Regions from separate parts of the Enterococcus sp. LJL99 genome, predicted to be linked through region 1. Evidence: riboswitches for the same ligand, from Rfam matches in the RefSeq annotation. Region 1 holds a riboswitch; the other holds the start of a gene.

What was found. Region 1 has a riboswitch for magnesium ahead of traF (conjugal transfer protein TraF). Riboswitches for the same ligand answer to the same signal wherever they lie in the genome.
Region 2: another riboswitch for magnesium. It lies ahead of ACYSNW_RS17815 (MgtC/SapB family protein); the one in region 1 lies ahead of traF (conjugal transfer protein TraF).

The regions. Positions count from the first base shown of each region.
Region 1 is NZ_JBTXLT010000005.1:140,594-145,674, reverse strand. Features, by position in the region: gene glmU (bifunctional UDP-N-acetylglucosamine diphosphorylase/glucosamine-1-phosphate N-acetyltransferase GlmU) at 1-1,226, opposite strand, end outside; gene ACYSNW_RS09440 (FusB/FusC family EF-G-binding protein) at 1,539-2,198, shown strand; M-box (ykoK) riboswitch at 2,594-2,769, shown strand; gene traF (conjugal transfer protein TraF) at 2,906-3,328, shown strand; gene purR (pur operon repressor) at 4,006-4,824, opposite strand.
Region 2 is NZ_JBTXLT010000021.1:22,115-27,195, forward strand. Features, by position in the region: gene dnaI (primosomal protein DnaI) at 1-801, shown strand, start outside; gene ACYSNW_RS17810 (hypothetical protein) at 1,173-1,646, shown strand; M-box (ykoK) riboswitch at 1,771-1,941, shown strand; gene ACYSNW_RS17815 (MgtC/SapB family protein) at 2,198-2,857, shown strand; gene ACYSNW_RS17820 (GNAT family N-acetyltransferase) at 2,892-3,359, shown strand; gene mgtA (magnesium-translocating P-type ATPase) at 3,633-5,081, shown strand, end outside.

The DNA of each region.
Region 1 (5,081 bases):
AAATTAGAAGACGAGCCAATAAACGCATGATCCCCAACTGTTGTCCGATGTTTTTGTTTACCATCATAATTTACAAAAACTACGCCACAGCCAACATTGATATCTTTCCCTAATTCCGCATCACCTACATAAGTTAAGTGACCAACTTTGGTATCTTCGTCGATTGTCGCATTTTTGACTTCGACAAAATTTCCGATATGCACCCGTTCGCCAATATCAGCTGCTGGGCGCAAGTGAGCAAACGGGCCAACATCTGCATCTTTACGAACAATACTTTGCTCGATGACAGATTGAGTAATCTTTACATTTTCTTCAATTGTGCTATCAACGATTTCTGAATTTGCTCCGATAAAACAATTATCACCAATCACAGTTTTTCCTTTTATAACTACGCCAGCTTCAATAAAGGTATCTGAACCGATTACTACGCCTTCATCAATATAAGTTGCCTCTGGATCGACAAACGTCACACCATTCATCATATGCATTTTATTTAAGCGACGATGCATAATCTTGTTTGCTTCAGCTAACGCTACACGATCATTGATTCCCATTGCTTCATCAAAATCTGCCATTTGATATGCAGCAACTGTTTTTCCTTCTTTTTTAAGAATTTCGATAATATCTGTTAAATAGTATTCACCTTGGGCATTGTTCGTATCGATTTTAGCCAAAGCAGAGAAGAGTGCTTCATTATCAAAACAAAACGTTCCTGTATTTATTTCTTGGACTAGAGCTTCTTGTTGCGATGCATCTTTTTGCTCCACGATTTTTTCAACGATACCCACATGGTCACGAATAATTCGACCATATCCTGTAGGATTTTCCGCATGAGCAGTTAAAATCGTCGCACTTGCATTTTTCCCTTGGTGGTAATCAAATAGATTCGTTAGCGTTTCATTCGTTAAAAGCGGTGTGTCTCCTGTAATAACTAGAGTCGTTCCTTTTTTACCCTCTAAAAGGTCTTGTGCCTGCATTACTGCGTGTCCTGTTCCTAATTGTTCTGCTTGTAAAGCATAGCTACTTCTATCTCCTAAATGACTTTTAATCGCTTCAGCACCATGCCCTACGATCGTAACAACTTCACTTGGGTTTGTTTTTTCAACTTGATCTATGATATGTTCAACCATTGGTTTGCCTGCTACAAGATGAAGAACTTTGTATAGTTTTGATTTCATCCGTGTCCCTTTACCGGCTGCTAAAATAATGACATATTTATTTTCCAACTTTTCCACTCCTAAAAATTTATCGATTTATGAGTTATCTGTTCTTTATGCTACAATTTAGTTTAGCTTACTAGCTATCGTTTTTCAACTGAACCAATTACTTTTTTCTATAGACCAATTGATAATTCGTTAAAATTGCATTATTCTCTAGGAAATTTTATAGTAGAGCTATTGTTGAAACAGTTAGCTTAGCCACTATGCAAAATTACTTCCATTTCTCATTTTATTGTTTCCACTTTACAGTCGAACAAACCTAGACCATTTTTTTCTAAATAAAATAAAGAGATTCATTTTTCAGAAAGGATATCACTCATGAAAACAATATTACAGCCTTACCAATATAATTTTATTAAAAATCAAGCGCAGATCTTATTTCAAGCGCATTTATCAGTTAATGACAAAAACACGATAAAAACCATCCAAGCGTTAGCTCTTGAAAAAATCAAACAAGAATTAGTTGAATATCCTGAAGAAACACAAGAACTATTGACTTCTTTTTTGACTGCTACAACATCAAAAAATAGCTTAGATAATTATTTAGAGGGACTAAAAGAAAGAGTTTTTCCATTTGATCCTCCATCCAAGCAACAATTAGTGAAGTTATTTAAGAAAACGAAAAAATTAAAAATTCCTGATTGGGATTCACTCGATTTACGTGATTATACTTTTTATAGTTGGAACGATAGCGGTAAACAACAAAAATTTATTTTGGCAAAAATAGAAGGGCAATTTATTGGGATTCAAGGTTCGATTGCCCCCACTACTCAAAAAGGGATTTGTCCTATTTGCCATGAAACCGCCGAAGTTACTTTATTTATGTCAAAAGTAAAAGAATCTAGAGACGGACTTTATACTAAACGAGGGAATTATATTTGTTACGACAGCGAAAAATGTAATAACAATATCAAGCAACGAGAAACATTAGATGCGTTTGTTGAAAATGTCAAGTATAGTAAATCGATCACTCAATGAAATAGTACGATAACTTTGTTGTAAGTGAGACAACAATAAAAATACTTTTGTTTTATTTCTTAAAATCAAACAAACGGTGATGCAAAAGTAGCTCCTTCAAAAATAAACTGAAGTTACACAATGAATAACCAGGTTACCAATAATTCAAAGAAAACCAAGTAGAAATCATTATCGAAAGGAAATCTTTCGTGTTTCTTGTCACTTTAGGAAATTCATTCTTATTGCGATAAATCACGAAGAGCTTAGAGATTTGATAATTCGTCGTACCTACTCGTTTCTCGCAGCTAACCTTTTCTGTTACAATCTCAAAAAAGGTTGCTTAACAGAATTTTTTTATAGAATTCACAGGAAATAATAGTCGACATATAAGAAAGTTAGTGATACATTGTATATATAAAATATAATGTTAGGTGAGGCTCCTATACAAACATAGGCTACTGCCCAAAAATGTCGAGAGACGCCAATGGGTAGAACAGGAACTGTCGGATTAAGGCTTTTCTTAAGGTAGCTAAACACTAGTAATTAGTGTTTTACGTTGTATAGTGCTAAAGCTCTACGTTGCTTATTGTACGTTAATAACAACAGTGTTTGAGTACACCTATTTAGGTATGCTTACACACTGTTTTTTGTTTTAAAATTAATTTTCTTGATTTGATATAACTATTCTCTAGTATTCTTATACATTAAAAACTAAGTAGGTGAAATAAATGAAAAAAGTTATTAAACTAGCAATCGGGTTAATTATTGTGATTTTACTATTTATGTATTTTTCCTCTAGAATAAAATATGACTATTATGTAAAAAAGTTTGAAACTGTTCCAGAGAATGAATATATTAATCTTAAAAATAAAGATGGATTGTTTATTTTTGGAAGAAAAAGTTGCTCAGATTGCAGAAAGTGGATACCTATTATTTATAAAGAAAATGATAATTCTAGATACAGTGTTTACTATATAGATACAGAAGATACAGAAGATACAGAAGATATAGAAAAGAATCAAAAGTTAAAAAAATTAATTGCTGAATATCAGCTAAAAGTTGTTCCCACAATAGTAAAAATCAAACAAAATCATTCAACGCTTTGGACTTATGAAAATGGAATAGATTTAAAACAATTTTTATCTGAGTAAAATCTTATAAGCATGGAGGAATCGATATGTTAAAAAAAGAAAAAGTTTCACTGGACGCGAAAAAGATTGAACGAGATTTAAATCGAACCAGTATTTTTGTAATACTTTTCGAGTTCCTAATTAATCTAATATTACTTCCATAATTTAATAGGTTAATAAGATAATATTTATAAAGAAGAAAGGAGTTCATATTTATGAACAAAAAAATTTTAGTAAGTTTTAGCTGGAGGTTTATTTTTAGCAACTAGTAACACAAATTTAGATGTAAACAATGGGTTAGAGACTAGAGGAATGTTTGGAGGAAGAGTTCGCCAAGCTCAAATTCAGCAATGTCTCATTTATAACAAATGCCAATCGCCTTATGGACAATTATGGGATATCATTCGTAAATAAAGATAAAAGAGGTTGGAACAAACAGCCACTACATTTCAATCTTATTAACTATTAAATAAATCGTGGGTGAGACAAAAGTAAAGACCACTTTTGTTTTATCTCTCAAAACCAAACAAACGGTGGTGCAAAAGTAGCTCTTTCGGAAATACGCCGAAATTCACCAAAAATTTGAAGAGCAATTTTCGGAAATTCCTTCTTATTTCTCAGAGCTAACCACTTTTGTCCCAACCTCTTTATAAATTGGGATTTGATTATAATAAACAATATTTTTTTAACTATTACTATTATTCATCAAAATAATTCCCAGGGACTACATTGATTGTTTTCGTACTTGTATCGACATCCTTCACATAAAGTAGTGAAGTATAATCGTCAATTGCTCGATTGCCATTAAATTTAGATTCCGCAAAAACGGTAATTCCAACAAGTTCAGCTTCAAATTCTTCAATTAAGCTCTTCATCCCGTTGACTGTGCCGCCGCCCTTCATAAAGTCATCGACCACTAAAACTCTTGAACCACGTTTTAAACTACGCTTAGATAATTCCATTTTTTCGATTCGCTCAGAAGAACCTGAAACATAATTGACACTAACTGTTGAACCTTCTGTGATTTTTGAATCTCTTCTTACAATCACAAATGGAACATTTAAGTAGTAAGAAACAGCTTGGGCGATTGGCACACCTTTTGTAGCAACCGTCATAACTGCATCGATTTCTTGATCTAAATATTTTGATGCAATGATTCGACCAACCGGACGTAATAACTCTGGTTGTCCTAGTAAATCAGAGAGATAAACATAGCCTCCAGGTAACAGACGATCTTGTTCTGATAAACGATCACATAATTCCAACACAATTTTTTTAGATTCTTCCAATGGAATCTCTGGAATAAACTGAACTCCTCCTGCTGCACCAGGAATCGTTTCTAATAACCCAGTTCCTCGTTCCTTAAATGTTCTTTTAATAATAGCTAGATCTTCACTGATTGATGATTTCGCAGATTGATATTGCTCCGCAAAATACGTTAAAGATACCAATGTGTGCGGGTGATCCAATAAATATTGTGTCATATCAATTAATCGTTCACTTCTCCTAATTTTCAATTTATCTTCTCCTCTACTAGTTTTCTGTCTATTAATCTTTATATAGTATTTCGATGTTATCTCGTGTCTACTAATTTCTCAAAGGGATACACTTTTGCTCCATCCCTTATGCTATAGATTCTTATTATAAGGGTTTATCCAAAAAAAATCGACTATTATTTAAAAAATCACGAAAATAGTTCGCATTTCAGTGTAAAAAAAGAAGAAATACGAAAAAATCTTCGCTTTCTTCTTAAAGTTTTTTATTAAATAAAAAT
Region 2 (5,081 bases), on a different contig from region 1:
GATGAAGATATTCAAAAAAGTTATTCTAAATTGTACGAATATGTGCAAGAAAAAAAGAAATTTCAATTAAATGATCCGACAATGATTGCACCTGGATATGAACCCAGATTGGCTTTAAACTTTCATTATATTGATGTGACCTATGTACCAACAAAAGCATTGATCGCTAAACAAAAAGAAGAAGAAATTCGCCAACGAGTGCGTGCGATGGATATACCGAAAGATGTTCGCGAAGCTCGTTTGAATAATTTTGATTTGAGTTCTGATGGTAGGGAAGAAGCGTTAGCTGAGGCGATGAAATTTATTAAAGCCTATTCAGCGAATACAAAAGAATTTCATAAGGGACTTTATCTTCAAGGAACTTTTGGGGTAGGAAAATCATTTTTATTAGGTGCGATAGCTAACAGCTTGGCAGAACGAGGGTATGTGACGACAATCGTCCATTTTCCAACATTTACCGTGGAAATGAAGCAAGCAATCGGAAAAGACATGGTTGGTGAAAAACTAGATGCAGTAAAAAAATCACCGATTTTGATGATTGATGATCTTGGAGCTGAATCTATGACTTCTTGGATTCGAGACGATGTTTTAAGTGTTATTTTGCAGTATCGTATGCAAGAACAGTTACCTACGTTCTTTTCTTCCAATTTAAATTTAAAAGAGTTAGAAAAACATTTAGCGGTAACTCAAAGAGGGGAACAAGAGCCACTTAAAGCAAGAAGGATTATGGAACGTATCCGTTATTTATCAAAAGAAATTATGATGAGTGGAAATGATCGTCGAAATGGTCCAACGATCTGAAAATGTTTAGTAAGAGATTAAATGAACGAACAGATCGTTGAACTAAGAGAAGGAATTGATTGAAGTAGTGCTATATATTTCGTCTCAATTCCTTTTTAAGTCGGATGAAAAAGAAAAATTAAATTAATTTTTAAAGATAAATTAACCTATTATTAAGAATCTTCGTGTATTGTTATTTTATATTGAGTTAGAAAAGTAGTGTAAGATGTTGTTAGAAGGTAAATAATGAAACAGAAGATATTTTTACTTTGGCTAGAGAGCATCTGGAAATGATTGTGCCATTTGTTTGGTTTTGGGAGTTAACAAAGTATTTTTCCTATGATTGATTTTCAGACATGTCCTAAAAAAAGTAACTATTGGAGGATACCTTAATGAAAAAAGTACCAATGGCTTTAGCATTAGCAGCAACGATTATTTTAATAGGAGCATGTGGTGTGAACGATAAGAAAAGTAAAGACTCGGAATCTAGTCAGTCAGAAATAACACTTGAATCTAGTACAAGTACAGAGGATACAAAGGCCAAAGTAAACGAAGGTGAAACATCGATTTTTACTGGCGTCTTAACAGCGGATGCAGAGCTAAACGATGGAGAAGATAAAACAATTCGTATAGTTTTAAATGATATTGAAGCAGTAGAAGATCCAGATGAGATGGAAAAAACAATGAAAAATGACGGTGTTGTATTAAATATATCAGAGGATCAATTAGCGAGTGGCTTAACTGAAAAAGAGTTGAAAAAAGGAGATAAAGTCCAATTTTCATTAAACGGCATGCCTGTTATGACAATGTCTCTTCCACCGCAAATTCCTGGAATGTCGATTAAATCAGTAGAAAAAATCGATTAATAAACACGTAAATGTAATTTGTTTTTCAGACGATTTTTCATTTTTTTGAAAAAAATTTCTTTTGTTACAAAAAAGAGTTGCAGGAACGTCATTTTGATGGTATAGTGACTCATGTAAGAAAATTAAATAGATTTGTTAGGTGAGGCTCCTATACAAACATAGGCTACTGCCCAAAAATGTCGAGAGACGCCAATGGGTAGAACAGGGATTGTCGATTACAAGGCTTTTCATAAGGTAGCTAAAAGTTCTGCTTTTTACGTTGTATAGTGCCAAAACTCAACGAATAGATCATTTGAGCTTTTTTGGTGTGCGTATATCGTAGATTATGACCTTTCGCTGAGTATTTGGCGAAAGGTTTTTTGTATGTTCTAAGCAAACTTTGAGGAGAATCGGACAAATGCGAAAATTGAACTAAAAATATTGTTTTATTTCTTGCATTGTATGACTCAGGAAAATATGAAGCAACTCATTAGAAAGATTTATTGCTATTTTCTTAATTTTAGTGCAAGAAGGGATTTGATGTAGGTGAATTTTTATTTTTAGTTAATGTAATGGCAAGTATTTTTGCGGGAATCATCATCGGGATGGAAAGGCAATGGCGCAAAAAATTAGCTGGTATGAGAACAATGACATTAGTAACACTTGGAGCATGTTTATTCGTACTTTTATCGACGTTTATTCAATCCGACAGCAGTCCTTCAAGGATTGCCGCTCAAGTTGTTAGTGGTATCGGTTTTCTGGCTGGTGGCGTTATTCTTCGAGATGGCTTTAGTGTGACAGGAATCAACACAGCGGCTACCTTATGGTGTTCAGCAGCTATTGGCAGTTTGATTGGTGCCAATTTCATCGTGGAAGGATTAGTTTGTGCAGTGATTATCACGTTAGTGAATGTCTTATTAAGAACTCTTTCCTTTAAATTAGATGAGATTTCGCAAAATAAGGCTGATGGTGAAGTAAGTGACGCAACTTATTTTCTATCTGTAATCACAAGCAACAGTAATGAAGTCCTCTTGAGAACGGAAATTATTCAGTTATTAGATTGTTATTATCTGAGTTTTCATCGCTTTTCATGTACTGATTTAGCTGGCAACAAAGTTAGACTCTTTGTGGAAATCGAAGGATCAAGAAATGGACATTTAGCTGTTAACAAAGTAATTACGCAATTATCGCAATTATCCGAAGTGTTAGAAGTAAATCAAATGGCAAACTAAAACAGAACGGAGGAATCAAAATGGTAAAACATTGATGGTAAAAATCGTAAAATGGAACAGTGAAGAATATTGGGCAGGTATTGCTTTAAGAAATAAATTACTAAAAGCAACTGCTGGGAAAGAAATGATTCAAACAATTCCGATTGAAGAAAAAAACGATATTCATGTTGTTGCATTGGATGAAGATCAAGTAATTGGCACCTTAATTATTTCAAAAGTAGATCAACAAAGCGCTCAAATCAAGCAGGTTGCAGTAAATGATGCATACCAAGGTGAAGGTGTGGGTAAAAAAATGTTGATATTTGCTGAAGAAGTTGTACGAATCACACGTTTTAAAAAAGTATTTTTATTAGGTCGTAGTCAAGCATGGGGATTTTATGTACGTGCTGGTTATCAAGAATTTGGTCAAGCGTATTATGATGGGAAGGTTCTATTGAAAGGTTTTGAAAAAGAACTGACACAAAATACACGCGTGAAAACACGAACGATTATCCATGTATAAAACGTAGTTAAAGGGGATGGAAACAAATGGATGACAGTAGTCAGAAGAAAAAGGGCTTATCAAAAAGAATGAATTTAGCAAAAAAGGATCAAACTATTATTATGTATTTGTTTCTAAATATGGGATAGTACTGCTCGTTTAACTAAACAAATTCTTTTCATAAGCCCATCAAATGATAGATGAAGTTTATAGGTCATCATTATTCGGATGTCAAATACTGTACTCTATTAATTATTTTTTAGGGAAAAGATTTATGGAAAGAAGGCGAAACAAATGGAAAAAAAAGTTTACATGAAACAAGAAGAAGGTAAAACTTACGAGTTTTTTGCAAGAAACTCTGTCGATAATATTTTTAAAACATTTAAAACATCACATAAAGGGTTAAGTAATCAACAAGCAGAACTTTCAAAAGAGCAGTTTGGTGAAAATGTCATTTCAAAAGGGAAGAAAACACCTTGGATCGTTGAAGTTTTGAGAGCGTACATTACACCATTTACAATTGTACTAATTACTTTAGCAATTATATCTTTTATTACGGATTATGTTATTGCTGCTCCAGAAGATCGTGATTTGATTGGTGTAATTATTATTTTAGTGATGGTTTTCACAAGCGGAACAATGACTTTGATTCAATCTGTTCGCTCAAGTCAAGCGGCGGAAAAATTGCATAACATGGTAAAAGTTACTGCCACAGTTGTTCGTAGAGGAGCTGACGTCGAAATCCCAATAGAAGAAATTGCATGTGGTGATATCATTAAATTATCAGCAGGAGATATGATTCCAGCTGATACACGACTTGTAAAAACAAAAGATTTGTTTGTATCTCAAGCGGCGATGACAGGTGAAAGTTATCCTGTTGAGAAAAAAGCAGATTATGAAGTGGGTACCCATAATGCAGAAACGGATTATGAAAATATTGTTTTTATGGGAAGTAACGTTGTCAGCGGAAGTGCTGTCGGTGTAGTTGTTTCTGTAGGAGATGACACATTATTTGGACACATTGCTCATGATGTTTCTGATAAGAGTCCTCAAACAAGTTTTGAAGTTGGGATTAGTAAAACATCTTGGTTATTGATTCGTTTTATGTTAGTTATGGCACCAACAGTATTTTTGATTAATGGTTTTACAAAAGGTGATTGGTTAGAAGCATTTCTTTTCGGATTGTCAGTTGCTGTCGGATTGACTCCAGAAATGTTGCCAATGATTGTTACAACAAACCTTGTAAAAGGTGCATCTTCTATGGCTAAAAAAGGAACAATTATCAAAAACTTAAATGCAATTCAAAATTTTGGTGCAATCGATGTTTTATGTACCGATAAAACAGGAACATTAACGCAAGATAAAATTATTTTAGAGTATCATTTAGATTGTGATGGTAAAGAAGATAGTCGCGTACTACGTCATGCCTTTTTCAATAGTTATTACCAAACTGGGTTGAAAAACTTAATGGATGTGGCAATTATTGAAGCAGCTGGGGAAGAATTGAATATTAACCCTGCTGACTTTATCAAAGTTGACGAAATTCCATTTGATTTTCAACGCCGTAGAATGAGTGTGGTTATTCAAAATAAAGAAGGTAAAACGCAAATCATTACTAAAGGTGCCGTAGAAGAAATGCTAGAAATTTCTAGCCATGTTGATTATCAAGGGCAAGTAAGTCCTTTAACAGCTGATTTAAAGAAAACAATTTTGAAAACTGTCGAAGAATTGAACGAAGATGGC